3 regions of the Bradyrhizobium sp. USDA 4510 genome follow, and region 3 is predicted to be linked to each of the others. Evidence: predicted binding sites of a transcription regulator. Region 3 holds the regulator's gene; each other region holds the start of a gene.
The links. Region 3 encodes LexA, which represses DNA repair genes until DNA is damaged. Its sites were predicted from a motif close to TGTTCNNNNTGTGTTCNG; they were not measured.

Region 1: the regulator LexA is predicted to act here: its motif matches at 1,403-1,420, upstream of ruvC (crossover junction endodeoxyribonuclease RuvC).
Region 2: the regulator LexA is predicted to act here: its motif matches at 953-970, upstream of recA (recombinase RecA).

Annotation. Positions count from the first base shown of each region.
Region 1 covers NZ_JBSSBT010000001.1:9,252,250-9,254,515, reverse strand. The annotation lists gene ruvB (Holliday junction branch migration DNA helicase RuvB) at 1-42, opposite strand, end outside; gene ruvA (Holliday junction branch migration protein RuvA) at 236-853, opposite strand; gene ruvC (crossover junction endodeoxyribonuclease RuvC) at 850-1,377, opposite strand; gene ACVMDN_RS43045 (YebC/PmpR family DNA-binding transcriptional regulator) at 1,550-2,266, opposite strand, start outside.
Region 2 covers NZ_JBSSBT010000001.1:4,826,424-4,828,689, reverse strand. The annotation lists gene ACVMDN_RS22430 (hypothetical protein) at 1-232, shown strand, start outside; gene ACVMDN_RS22425 (hypothetical protein) at 253-474, shown strand; gene recA (recombinase RecA) at 1,074-2,162, shown strand.
Region 3 covers NZ_JBSSBT010000001.1:3,919,870-3,922,135, forward strand. The annotation lists gene ACVMDN_RS17880 (molybdopterin molybdotransferase MoeA) at 1-513, shown strand, start outside; gene lexA (transcriptional repressor LexA) at 757-1,461, shown strand; gene ACVMDN_RS17890 (hypothetical protein) at 1,718-2,146, shown strand.

The DNA of each region.
Region 1 (2,266 bases), 5.3 Mb from region 3:
GGAGCGGCGTTCAGGCGAGACCATGCGCGAGGGCGTATTCATGATGCGAGACTAACACGAGATTGTTCTCCCTCTCCCCGCTCTTGCGGGGAGAGGGTTGGGGTGAGGGGCTGCTTCCGCGAGCGCAATGTGTGTCGAGACCTGTACCCCCTCACCCGGATCGCATCGGCGATGCGATCCGACCTCTCCCCGCAAGCGGGGCGAGGTGAAGAACAGAGGCGCTCCAATCCACTGATCACTTCGACAGTTCCTTCAACCCCAGCCGGATCAGCTGCGCGGTCTCGGCCTTCTCACCGGCGCTGCGCGAGGCGGCGGCGATGGCGGCGGCGGCCTGCGGCTGGCCGTAGCCGAGATTGACCAGCGCCGAGATCGCGTCGGTGACAGGACGCGGCGCGCGGTTGTTGTCGATCGCGCCAGACAGTTGCACCACCGCGGGATCGACATCCGCAAAGCCCGGCGCCTTGTCCTTCAATTCGCTGACGATGCGCTCGGCGACCTTCGGCCCGACTCCCGGCGTCCGCGCCACCGCCGCCTTGTCGCGCAGCGCGATGGCGTTGGCGAGATCGGTCGGCGGCAGCGTGCCGAGCACCGCGAGCGCGACCTTGGCGCCGACCCCCTGCACGGTCTGCAGCAAGCGAAACCATTCGCGCTCGTGATCACTGCGGAAGCCGAACAGTTTGATCTGGTCCTCGCGGACATAGGTCTCGATCGAGAGCACGGCGGCGCCGCCCGGCGACGGCAGCGCCTGCAGCGTGCGGCTCGCACAATGCACCTGGTAGCCGACGCCGCCGACGTCGAGGATCACGTAATCCTCGCCATAGGAATCGATCAGGCCCTTCAGCTTGCCGATCATAGGCTCGCCACCCTGAGCCGCAGCGCGGTGCTCTGGCGGTGATGGGCGTGGGTGATCGCGACCGCGAGCGCGTCCGCGGCGTCGGCGGACGGCGGCTCGGCTTTCGGCAGCAGGATTTTCAGCATCACCTGGATCTGGTTCTTCTCGGCATGTCCGGCGCCGACCACGGTCTTCTTGACCTGGTTCGGCGCGTATTCGGCGACCGAGATACCGAACATTGCGGGCGCCAGCATGGCGACGCCGCGCGCCTGGCCGAGCTTCAGGGTGGCAACGCCGTCCTTGTTGACGAAGGTCTGCTCGACCGCCGCCTCCACAGGCTTGTAATCGCCGAGCACGGCGGCCAGCCCCTCATGGATTGCAAGCAGCCGGCTCGCCAGCGGCAGATCGTCCGGCGGCTCGACCGAACCGCAGGCGATATAGACGAGACGATTGCCTTCGGTCTCGATCACCCCCCAGCCGGTGCGGCGGAGACCCGGATCGATACCGATGATGCGGACGGGAGAGCGAATCGGCTGGGATGTCATGGGCTAGTGATACCGCCTGCGCCGGGAGAACGAAACACAAACGGAGCCTCATACCCGGGAAAGCACAATAGCCGCAATCGTCATGCGCGGGCTTGACCCGCGCATCCATCGATCATAGAAGCCTTTGCTTTTTGATGGATTGCCGGGTCAAGCTCGGCAATGACAAAGCAAACTACCCGCCCATCTTCGCGATCAGTGCGTCGGACACCTCGAAATTGGCGAACACGTTCTGCACGTCGTCATGCTCGTTGAGCAGGTCCATCAGCTTCAGCAGCTTTTCGCCGGTCTCGTCGTCGACCGAAACGGTGTTCTGCGGCTTCCAGGTCAGCGCCGCCTTGCGCGGCTCGCCGAACTTCGCTTCCAGCGCTTTTGCGACTTCGCGGAAAGTGTCCTGCGAGGCGTAGACCTCGTGGCCGCCTTCGCTGGAGACCACGTCGTCGGCGCCGGCCTCGATCGCGGCGTCCAGCATGGCGTCGTCGGAGGCGACCTTGGCGTCGTATTCGATGATGCCGGTGCGGTCGAACATGAAGGCGACCGAGCCGGTTTCGCCGAGATTGCCGCCCGACTTGGTGAAGAAGGAGCGGATATCGGAAGCGGCGCGGTTGCGGTTGTCGGTCAGCGCCTCGACGATGACGGCGACGCCGCCGGGGCCATAACCCTCGTAGCGGATCTCGTCATAGTTCTCGCCTTCATTGCCGGCGGCCTTCTTGATGGCGCGGTCGATATTGTCCTTGGGCATGTTCTCGGCGCGGGCCGCGACCACGGCGGCGCGCAGCCGCGGATTCATCGCCGGGTCCGGGGTGCCGAGCTTGGCCGCCACGGTGATTTCGCGGGCCAGCTTGCCGAAAAGCTTCGACTTCTGGGCATCCTGCCGGCCCTTGCGGTGCAT
Region 2 (2,266 bases), 910 kb from region 3:
GCTTGCTCTGGTTCTGGCTGCGCTTCCGGCTATAGCTCAGCAGCAAGAGAAGCCGAAGCGGCTTATTGATGAGCATCGCCCCGGTGTGACGTATGAAGATTGCGTCGCGAGGTGCGATGCATGCATGGGCCACAGAAACGAGGCGTGCATCGCTAATTACTGCCGTGGCTATGAGCGCCGAAAGCCCGGTGCAAAGCCGTTGCCGATTGTGTGCCCGAGCTACGGCGGCTAACCAAAAGATGGGGATATTCCATGGGTCGCTGTCTGGTTATCGTTGCTGTGATCGGCTTGTTCACTTCGTCCGCCAACGCCATGACCATGGAGGAGTGCCGGGCGCAGTACAAAGCGGAATACAACCACCCCGCAAAGAAAAAGGGGATCGGTATCGATTGGCATGGCTATCAAACCAAGCGCTGCGGTATTGACCCGAACGCTAGCGTGCCAGCGCCGAAAGACGCTCCAAAGCCTCACTGATTTCAAACTGAGGCGAGGCTCAGTGCAGGCGCTCGCGAAGCTTCTTTATGATTTCGCGAAGGTCTTTGGCATACTCCTCGATGATGCGCCGAGCCTCCTCTAAACGCGTGGGGCGCTTTGGCTCCTCCTCAGGCTTGACGGGTTCCTTCATGCCCGGAGGGTTGAGCCGGGCCAGGTGCGGCCGATTGAGTTAGATCAAGGGCACCTCTAATCCCGCCATTTGGCCCTCTTTTTCCGCCTCCGCGCGGAACTTCGTTCCCCCACGGAGAACACCCGGTAACACTCGTCCGCTGGGGATAGCGAACACTTGGCGGACCATAACCATTGCTATGGTGAGAACATCCACCGCGCGGTTCAGTAGTCCTACCGAGAACATCGGCTAACCCTTGGTTGAGGCGGGGTTAAACCCAAACTAGGCCACTCCAAAAATCAAAGCAGGCCACTAGGGATGGAAACAGGCCAGCACCGGTCTGCTCGAAAGAACATATTGCGAACTTAGAACAAACGTGGTACGAGGTTCCAATCAACAACGCATTTCCGCCTGATCTCATCGCCCGTTTTCCCGCTAGCGAATCCCCGCCATAAGGAGCACATCCCAAATGTCCGCCACCGCACTGCGTATCGTCGAAGGATCCTCCATGGACAAGTCCAAGGCCCTCTCAGCCGCGCTCTCCCAGATCGAGCGCCAGTTCGGCAAGGGCTCGGTGATGAAGCTCGGCAAGAACGACCGTTCGATGGATGTCGAGACGGTGTCGTCGGGGTCGCTCGGGCTCGATATCGCGCTCGGCGTCGGCGGCCTGCCGAAGGGGCGCATCGTCGAAATCTACGGGCCGGAATCGTCGGGCAAGACCACGCTGGCGCTGCACACGGTGGCGGAAGGCCAGAAGAAGGGCGGCATCTGCGCCTTCATCGACGCTGAACACGCGCTCGATCCGGTCTATGCGCGCAAGCTCGGCGTCAACATCGACGAGCTCTTGATCTCGCAGCCGGACACCGGCGAGCAGGCACTCGAGATCGCCGACACGCTGGTGCGCTCCGGCGCGGTCGACGTGCTGGTGATCGATTCGGTCGCGGCGCTGGTGCCGAAGGCCGAGCTCGAGGGCGAGATGGGCGATGCGCTGCCGGGTCTGCAGGCCCGCCTGATGAGCCAGGCGCTGCGCAAGCTCACCGCCTCGATCAACAAGTCGAACACGATGGTGATCTTCATCAACCAGATCCGTATGAAGATCGGCGTGATGTACGGCTCGCCGGAGACCACCACCGGCGGCAACGCGCTGAAGTTTTATGCCTCGGTTCGTCTCGACATCCGCCGCATCGGCGCTATCAAGGAGCGCGACGAAGTCGTCGGCAACACCACCCGCGTCAAGGTGGTGAAGAACAAGCTGGCGCCGCCCTTCAAGCAGGTCGAGTTCGACATCATGTATGGCGAGGGCGTTTCCAAGATGGGCGAGATCCTCGACCTCGGCGTCAAGGCCGGCATCGTCGAGAAGTCCGGCGCCTGGTTCTCCTATGACAGCCAGCGGCTCGGCCAGGGTCGCGAGAATTCCAAGGCGTTCCTGAAGTCGAATCCCGACATCACCGCCAAGATCGAAGCCGCGATCCGGCAGAACTCCGGCCTGATCTCCGAGCAGATCCTCGCCGGCACGCCCGAACGCGACGCCGAGGGCGAGGAGCCGACGGAGGAGTAAGTCTCAATCATTTCGCTGCAAGCGGGCGCTGAGGACGTTGAGTTGCCGACGTCTTCGGCGCCCGTTTGGTTTTGTGTGTCTTTTGTAAAGCAGTTGATCCTCAG
Region 3 (2,266 bases):
CGCCGGGCGCGCGAGGCCGGTGCCGATGTCCTGATCACGACAGGCGGCGCCTCGGTCGGCGACCACGATCTCGTCAAGCGGTCGCTGGAAGCCGAGGGCGTCGACATGACGTTCTGGCGGATTGCGATGCGGCCCGGCAAGCCGATGATGCATGGCCGGCTCGGCGCGATGAGGGTGATCGGCCTGCCCGGCAATCCGGTGTCGTCCTATGTCTGCGCCTTCCTGTTCCTGGTGCCGTTGATTCGGGCGCTGAGCGGCCGGAAAGTGATTCATCATCGCCGCACGAGCGCCCTGCTCGGCCGCGACCTCGCCGCCAACGACCAGCGCGAGGACTATCTGCGTGCACGGCTCGAAGCGCGCGAGGACGGCACGTTGATCGCAACGCCGGTGACGCAGCAGGACTCGTCGTTGCTCGGGAATCTCGCTGCGGCACGGGCACTTCTCGTGCGCCCGCCGTTCGCGGCGGCGGCCGTCGAAGGCAGCGAATGCGAGATCCTGACACTGCCCGAATAGGGTTTTCGCGCCCCGCCGATTGTGCGTTGCCCGACACGTTCACCGGAAATTAAGTGGTTGCGGAACACATATCGAACATATAGTGTCCGTTCATGATTTGTTTCGAGTGCTGGTGTCTACATTCGGGAAGCTGCATGGAAGCAGGTGCATCGAGCACATGCTCCTGAGGTCAGGCCCGGCCTGCAGGCCCCACCAGAAGAGTCTCGGAATCGAACGACGCTATCAACCGGGGGAATACTCGAGATGCTCACGCGCAAACAGTACGAACTACTGCGTTTCATCAATGAACGTCTGAAAGAGGCCGGCGTACCGCCCTCCTTCGACGAGATGAAGGATGCGCTCGACCTGCGCTCGAAGTCCGGTATCCACCGCCTGATCACTGCGCTGGAGGAGCGCGGCTTCATCCGCCGTCTGCCGAACCGCGCCCGCGCCATCGAGGTCATCAAGCTGCCCGAACTCTCGGCCGGCGGCGGCAACGGTCGCCGCGGCTTCACGCCCAGCGTCATCGAAGGCACCCTCGGCCGGCGCGCCAGCACGCCGCCGATTGCCGAGGACGACGGCAACCGTCCGGTCGCGGTCCCCGTGATGGGCCGGATCGCCGCCGGTACGCCGATCGAGGCGCTGCAGACCCGCAGCCACACCATCAGCGTGCCGCCCGACATGCTCGGCGCCGGCGAGCACTACGCGCTCGAGGTACGCGGCGACTCGATGGTCGATGCCGGCATCCTCGACGGCGACATGGCGCTGATCCAGCGCAACGACGTCGCCAATACCGGCGACATCGTGGTGGCGCTGATCGACGAGGAGGAAGCGACCCTGAAGCGCTTCCGCCGCCGCGGCGCATCGATCGCGCTCGAGCCGGCCAACACCGCCTATGAAGTGCGCATCCTGCCGCCGAACCGGGTCCGCATCCAGGGCAAGCTGATCGGCCTTTATCGCAAATACTGAATTGCAAATACTTGCGGCGGCCGGGAACGAGCAACACGTCGGATCGTTCCTTGCATGATAGTGTAGCGTACGGCCTGCCCGATGCGCTCCGATACCTCTCGCGCAGCGTCGCGTGTTTGTGATCGGAGCGATCTCGGACCAGTCGTACAATCGCCCAGAAACGAGCAGACGCTCGTTCGCTATCGTCCACTCTGGTAGAGGCCCTAATGCCTCAAGGAGAGGCAGGGGTCGCTACCTCGAAATGAGGAGCCATCCGATGTGTGACTATAGTCTGCACGCCGTGGCATCGCGCCCCGCCATTGTCGGAGAGACGCTGATCACGACGACGTTCCGCGGCACGTCGACCCGCGGCTTTGCTTCGGAGAATGACCCCACTGTCGCGGTCTGCATGCTGCCGGGCACCGAGCTCGCTTTCGCCGAGAACGTTCGCTACGACAGCCGCTGGATCTGGACCAAGACGCTGAACTATCGCGTCGGCGTATTCAACGAAGTCGAGCCCGACGTGCCCGATCGGCATCATGATGCGGTCGAATTCCCCGACGGCAGCCATGTGCTGGTGACCCAGCTGGTCGAGGGACAGCGCGTCAGCGTGCTGCAATTGCCGGCGCTGCATCCGCCGGTCGAGCAGAAGCCGAAGGTTGTGGAGCGGCGGCCTTCCGCATTCGCAACGCTGTTTTTGGGTTGAGCGCATCGTCGCCGTGGAATGAGCTGTTCGGCGGCGGATGACCTAAGCAATTTCGGGCGACCCCGGACTCCCGCTTCCGGGGCGCAGAAGGAGATTTGCGTCGGCCGGCACCTTGGCGCA